DNA from 2 places in the Promicromonospora sp. NPDC059942 genome. Region 2 is predicted to be linked to the other one. Evidence: predicted binding sites of a transcription regulator. Region 2 holds the regulator's gene; the other holds the start of a gene.
The links. Region 2 encodes HspR, which represses chaperone genes until heat shock. Its sites were predicted from a motif close to AAGTTGAGTCNNNNNGACTCAACTT; they were not measured.
Positions count from the first base shown of each region.

Region 1: a site for HspR is predicted at 1,534-1,558, ahead of clpB (ATP-dependent chaperone ClpB). Genes of this name have one in related genera too.

Region 1 covers NZ_JBHWLR010000008.1:101,481-104,945, forward strand. Annotated here, with positions in the region: gene clpB (ATP-dependent chaperone ClpB) at 1-1,476, opposite strand, end outside; gene cpt (chloramphenicol phosphotransferase CPT) at 1,604-2,161, shown strand; gene ACFV9Q_RS14785 (sulfite exporter TauE/SafE family protein) at 2,145-2,939, shown strand; gene ACFV9Q_RS14790 (carboxyl transferase domain-containing protein) at 2,936-3,465, opposite strand, start outside.
Region 2 covers NZ_JBHWLR010000015.1:51,764-55,228, forward strand. Annotated here, with positions in the region: gene grpE (nucleotide exchange factor GrpE) at 1-429, shown strand, start outside; gene ACFV9Q_RS21725 (DnaJ C-terminal domain-containing protein) at 505-1,515, shown strand; gene ACFV9Q_RS21730 (heat shock protein transcriptional repressor HspR) at 1,605-2,057, shown strand; gene ACFV9Q_RS21735 (DUF1540 domain-containing protein) at 2,221-2,547, shown strand; gene ACFV9Q_RS21740 (hypothetical protein) at 2,601-3,368, opposite strand.

The DNA of each region.
Region 1 (3,465 bases), on a different contig from region 2:
GCGGAGCTTGCGCTCGGCGTCCGTGCGCAGCTCGTCGAGGCGGGCGCGCAGGTCACCGACGCGGTTGTGCCCGGCCTTCTCGGACTCCCAGCGCGCGGTGAGCGCGGCCAGCGCCTCCCGGCGGTCGGCCAGGTCGGCGCGGAGCCGTTCGAGCCGGTCCTTGGACGCGGCGTCGGCCGACTCGGACAGCACGACCTCCTCCATCTCGAGGCGCGTGACGGCGCGCTGCAGCTCGTCGATCTCGATCGGCGAGGAGTCGAGCTCCATGCGCAGGCGGGACGCGGCCTCGTCGACCAGGTCGATCGCCTTGTCGGGGAGCTGCCGCCCGGAGATGTACCGGTCGGACAGCGACGCGGCGGCCACGAGCGCCGAGTCGGCGATCGTCACCTTGTGGTGCGCCTCGTAGCGCTCCTTGAGGCCGCGCAGGATCGCCACGGTGTCCTCGACGGAGGGCTCACCGACGAAGACCTGCTGGAACCGGCGCTCCAGCGCGGGGTCCTTCTCGATGTGCTCGCGGTACTCGTCGAGCGTGGTGGCGCCGACCATGCGGAGCTCGCCGCGCGCGAGCATGGGCTTGAGCATGTTGCCGGCGTCCATCGCGCCGTCGCCGCCGGCGCCCGCGCCGACCACGGTGTGCAGCTCGTCGATGAAGGTGACCACCTCGCCGTCCGACGCCGTGATCTCCTCCAGGACCGCCTTGAGGCGCTCCTCGAACTCGCCGCGGTACTTGGCGCCGGCCACCATCGAGGCCAGGTCGAGGGAGATCAGCCGCTTGCCCTTGAGGGACTCGGGCACGTCGCCCGCGACGACTCGCTGCGCCAGCCCCTCGACGACGGCGGTCTTGCCGACGCCGGGCTCGCCGATGAGCACCGGGTTGTTCTTGGTGCGGCGGCTCAGCACCTGGATCACGCGGCGGATCTCCGAGTCGCGGCCGATCACCGGGTCGAGCTTGCCGTCGCGAGCCTGCTGCGTGAGGTCGGTGCCGTACTGCTCCAGCGCCTTGTAGGTGCCCTCCGGGTTGGGGCTCGTGACACGGCCGGAACCGCGGACGGCCGGCAGGGCCGCGCGCAGCGCGTCGGCGGTCGCCCCGGCGTCGGACAGGATCTGCGCCGCGGACGACTGCCCGGCGGCGAGCGCGATGAGCAGGTGCTCGGTGGAGACGTACTCGTCACCCAGCCCCTGGGCCTCCTTGCCCGCCAGGTCGAGCACCGTCGCCAGGGCGCGGCTCGCGCTCGGCTGGGCCGTGCTGGACCCGCTGGCCTGGGGCAGCGCGACGAGGGCGGCGCGCACCTGCTGGCCGATGGCCTGCGCGTTCGCCCCGACGGCGTCGAGCAGGCCGACGGCCACGCCGCGCTCCTGCTGGAGCAGCGAGGCGAGCAGGTGGACCGGCTCGAGCTGCGGGTTGCCGGCGGCCGACGCCGACTGGATGGCGTCGCCGATCGCCTGCTGCGACATGGTCGTGAACTTGGTGTCCATGAAGCCTCCCGGGGCTGGTGAACGTGGGCGGAGTTCTACCTCGATGAAACCGTCTCAAAGTTGAGTCTATTCCGCTCAACTTGATAATCACTGTAGCGCGCCTCACCGACACTCGTACGGTGACCGCATGAGCACCCAGGTCATCGTCCTCAACGGCGGATCGAGCTCCGGCAAGTCGGCGATCGCCCGCGACCTCCAGGTCGTGCTGCCCGAGCCCTGGCTCTCGCTCAGCGTCGACACCCTCGTCGACGCGATGCCCGCCCGGCTGACGACCGGCGGCGACGGGATCGGGTTCGCCGACGACGGCGGCGTCGCCGTCGGGCAGGACTTCATGACGCTGCAGGACGCCTGGATCACCGGGCTGGTCGCCATGGCACGGGCCGGCGCGCACCTCGTGGTCGACGACGTCTTCCTCGGCGGCGCCGGGTCCCAGCGCCGCTGGCTCGACGCGCTGGGCGACGTGCCGGCGCTCTGGGTGGGCGTGCGGTGCGACCCGGCGGTCGCCGCGCGGCGCGAGGCCGCCCGCGGCGACCGGGTCACGGGCATGGCCGCGCAGCAGGCCGACATGGTCCACCGGGGCGTCCGGTACGACCTGGAGATCGACACCACGAGCACCGGGTCCCTGGACTGTGCGCGGACCATCGCCGCTCACCTGAGATCATCACGGGGTGACCGAGCAGACTGACGACTCCCTGACCCCACCCCGCGCCGCCCTCGTGGGAATCGTCGGCGGGTCCTTCTCGGGGCTGTTCGGCCTGGGCGGCGGCATCGTGATGGTGCCGCTCCTGACCTCGCTCGGTGGCCTCACGCAGCGCCGGGCCAGCGCCTACTCGCTCGCGGCGATCCTGCCGGCGGCGATCGTCGGCTCCATCCCGTACCTGACCCACCAGGCGGTCGACCTGATCTCGGCCGGGCTGCTCGTGGTGGGTTCCGTGGTCGGCGCCGCGTACGGGGCCCGGCTGCTCGCGCGCGTGCCGGAGACCCTCCTGCGCTGGCTGTTCGTCGGCGTGCTCGTGGCGGGCATCGTGCGCTCCCTGCTCGACGCGTTCGCCGACCCGCCGCTGGTCGACACCGCGCAGGGCGTCCCCAGCCTGCTCGACGGCGCGGGCATGGTGGGGCTCGGCCTGGTCATGGGCATCGCGTCGGGCCTGCTCGGCATCGGCGGCGGCCAGATCGCCGTGCCGGGGCTGTCCGCCCTGTTCGACTTCGCGCCCGCGCTCGCCAAGGGCACGTCGCTGGTCGCGATGATCCCCACCGCGATCTCCGGCACGTGGGTCAACGCCCGCAACGGCCTGGTGCACCTCAAGACCGCGGCCATCATCGGCCTCGTGGCGTCGGTCTTCTCGTTCGGCGGCGCGAGCCTGTCGGTCGTGCTGCCCGACAACGTCGCCTCGATCGCGTTCGCGGCGCTGCTGGTGTTCGCGCTGGTCCAGCAGGTCCGCAAGGCGGTCGAGAAGCGCTAGGCCCCGGCCAGCCGCGCCAGCACCGCCGCGCACTCCGCGGCGACGGCCCGGGCGATGTCCGGCACGGTGTCGTCGTCGTGCTCCGGGACCACCTGCTGCACCGCGCCCTCGGCGAGCAGGTCGACGGCGCGCACGTGCTGCGCCTCCGCCAGCTCGGCCGCGTGCGTGGTGTCCCCGTGCACGATGACGCTCGCCCCCTCGGGCGGCAGCGGCGACAGCCAGGCGTGCTCCGCCGCGATCACCGCCTGCGCGGGCAGCAGCGCGAGCGCCCCGCCGCCGCAGCCCTGGCCGAGGATCACCGACAGCGTCGGCACGGTCATGCGGGTGAGCGCGGCCATGCAGCGCGCGATCTCGCCGGCGAGCGCGCCCTCCTCGGCGGCCTGCGAGAGCTCGGCCCCGGGGGTGTCGATCACCGCGACCAGGGGCAGCCGCAGCTCCTCCGCCAGACCCATCGCGCGCCGGGCCACGCGCAGCGCGGCAGGACCCATCGGGGTGCTCTCGGTCTGCCGGCTCCGGTCCTGCCCGA
Region 2 (3,465 bases):
GCGGTCCTCAAGGCCAAGGCCGAGGCGGCGGAGCACCTGGACGCGCTGCAGCGCGAGCGGGCCAGCTTCACGAACTACCGCAACCGGGCGCTGCGCGACCAGGACGCCGCGCGCGACCGGGGCGTGCAGGACGTGCTGGCGGCGCTGCTGCCCGTGCTCGACGACGTCGAGCGCGCGAAGCAGCACGGCGAGCTGAGCGGTCCCATGGCGGCGATCGCGGAGAAGCTCGACCAGAGCCTGCAGAAGTTCGGCGTCGAGCGGTTCGGCAAGGTGGGGGAGGAGTTCGACCCCACCCTGCACGAGGCGCTCATGCACTCGACCGACGCGGACGCGACGGCCGCCACGGTGAACCTCGTGGTGGAGCCCGGGTACAAGATCGGCGACAAGGTGGTCCGGGCGGCGCGCGTAGGCGTCGTCGGGCCCGAGTAGTCCTGGTCCCGGCGGCCGGGCCCGACCCTGAGGGGGCGGGCCCGGCTTCCGGGCCACAGTGCGGAAGGAGGTGCCATGACCGGTCAGGACTGGATGGAGAAGGACTTCTACGCCGTGCTGGGCGTGTCCAAGGACGCCGACGACGCGGCCGTCAAGAAGGCCTACCGCAAGCTCGCGCGCCAGTACCACCCCGACCAGAACCAGGGGAACGCCGCGGCGGAGTCCAAGTTCAAGGAGATCGGCGAGGCCTACGCGGTGCTCTCCGACGCGGAGCAGCGCCGCCAGTACGACGCGGTGCGCGCCATGGCGGGCGGCGCCCGCTTCTCGGCGGGTGCCGGCGGTGCCGGGGCCGGCGGGTTCGAGGACATCATGGGCGCCATGTTCGGCGGCGCCCAGGGCACGGGCGGCCGGGGCGGGCCGCGCGTCCGCTACCCGCAGGGCGGGAACGGCGGCTTCGAGGACATCCTCGGCTCCATGTTCGGCGCCGGCGCAGGCCGAACGGCCTACGGCGCGGGAACCACCGGATACACGACCCCGACCCCGGGCGCGGACGTCGTCGCCCAGGTCACGCTGCCGTTCCGGGCAGCCGTGGAGGGTACGACGGCGGAGCTCGAGGTCAACGGCCGCACCATCACGGCCCGGATCCCCGCGGGGATCAACGACGGCAAGAAGATCCGGCTGCGCGGCAAGGGCCGGCCCGGGGTGGCCGGCGGTCCGGCGGGCGACCTCGTGGTCACCGTGCACGTCACGCCCCACCCGGTCTGGACGCTGGACGGCGTGGACCTGCGCATGACCGTGCCCGTCACGTTCGCGGAGGCGGCGCTCGGCACCACGCTGGAGGTGCCCACCCTGGACGGCGCCACCGTGCGGCTCAAGGTGCCCGCGGGCACGCCGTCGGGCCGGGTGCTGCGCGTCAAGGGCCGTGGCGTGCGGACGGCGAACGCGACCGGTGACCTGCTCTTCACCGTGCAGGTGGCCGTGCCGCAGAAGCTCAGCAAGAAGGCCAGGCAGGCGCTGGAGACGTTCGCCGCCGAGAGCGACGGCGAGGACGTGCGCGCCGGGCTGGCCGCGCGGGCGGCGGAATGACGACCGGTGCGGTGGGGCGGCTGCCCTGCCGCACCGGGTTCGGCTAACCTGCCCGCACCAACAGTGCAAAACAGACTTGGGAGGTGCGCATGGTCGACGACGACACACCCGTGCTCACCGTGTCCAAGGCCGCCGAGCTCGCGGGCATGCACCCGCAGACGCTGCGGCAGTACGACCGGCTCGGCCTGGTGGTGCCCCGGCGTACGCGCGGCCGCGGCCGCCGGTACTCGCGGCGCGACATCGCACGCCTGCTCCAGGTCCAGCGGCTCGCCCAGGGCGAGGGCATCAACCTCGCCGGGATCAAGCGGATCCTCGACCTGGAGGCGCACGTCTCCGTCCTGGAGGAGCGCCTCGGCGACCTGCTGATGCGGGTCCAGGAGGAGGGGCGCGTGTTCGCCGCCGGGCCGGCCGCGGGCGACGTCGTGGTGGTCCAGCGTGGTCAGCGCGTCCGCAGCGCGGCGGTGCGCGTCGACCTGGAGCACCGTGCCGCCGGCGGGGGCGCCGTGGTGCTCTGGCGGCCGGCCCCGCGGCGCGAGGAGTGACCGCTTCCTCGGTGCGCGGCTGATTTCAGCAATGCCATTCTTTCGTTAATCAAGAATGCACGCCCGAGTATAGGTAAGGCATTCCTTGCTCTACGCGATCCGCCATTTCGGAATACGATCGGTGTATTCCGCAGGAGTGACGCACCGAGCGAGGAGAGATGCCATGAGCACGCTGATGGAAATGCCCGAGGTCGTCGAGTGCTCGATCGACGGCTGCGGGTACAACCACGAGCACGGCTGCCACGCCGGCGCCGTCACCATCGGAGGGCACGCGGGCGACGCCGCCTGTGCCACGTTCATCCCCCTGAGCACCAAGGGCGGCCTGGAGAAGGTGATCGCCCACGTCGGCGCCTGCCAGCGCGCGGAGTGCGCCCACAACGACCACCTGGAGTGCAACGCGACGTCGATCCGCGTGGGACCGGGCCCCGAGGACCCGGGCCACGCCGACTGCCTCACCTTCGAGCCGAACGGCGCAGCGCAGCAGGTCTGAGTACGTCAGGCAGGGCCGAGGGTCCGGGTGCTCGTCGTCGAGCACCCGGACCCTCAGCGCGCCAGGTGGTCCAGGAGGAGCAGGGCGTCGCCGTGCGTCCCGGGGAGCCGCTCGACCCACACCCGGGTCGGGCGGCGCACCTCTGTCGTCAGGCCGAGCACCTCGGCGTTGCGCTCCACGACGCGGCGCAGCGACTGGCCGAGCTCCGCCGTCGTCGGACCGCGCTCGCACAGCACCACGAACGTGCCGTCGCCCACGGCGGCCATCGGGTGGCCCTCGCCGAACACCTGGTGCAGGGTGCGGCCGATCGCGGCGGAGCGCGCCAGGCGCTGCCAGGTGTCGAGGTTCTCCAGGCCCACGTCGAGCACCAGCAGGCAGTGGGACTCGCCCGCGGTCGAGCCGGTGCGCTGGGCCACGCCGTAGGTCTCGCGCAGCCGCTCGCCCAGGTACTCACCCGTGGGCAGACCGGTCGAGGGGTCGTGCGTGGCGATCTGGTAGGGCACGCGCTCGCGCTCCCCGACCCAGCCGATCGCCGCGGCGCGCAGCGCGCCGACGTCCGTGGGGCGCCCGAAGGCGGCGTAGAGGCAGGCGACGTCGTCCAGGGCCTCGGTGATCCCGGCACCCACACCGGCGCGCGCCGCACCGAGCCGCTCGGCCGGCGCGATCACGCCACGGCCCTCGGCCAGTGCCTCTGCTAGCGCTTCTGCGGCGGGGTGCTCCCAGTCGTTCGGCCGGATCCATACCGACGCCAGACTCGTAGCGCGCCACCGCTCGCGCAGGTCGTGCACACGCACCCGCGCCTCCTGCTGTGCCTCGCTCATACTGATGGGACCCTCACGGGGATACATCATGACGCACCTTCGGAGGTGACGTGCCGGACTTCACCCGGGCATCACCCCGGAATCTGGAATTCCACCC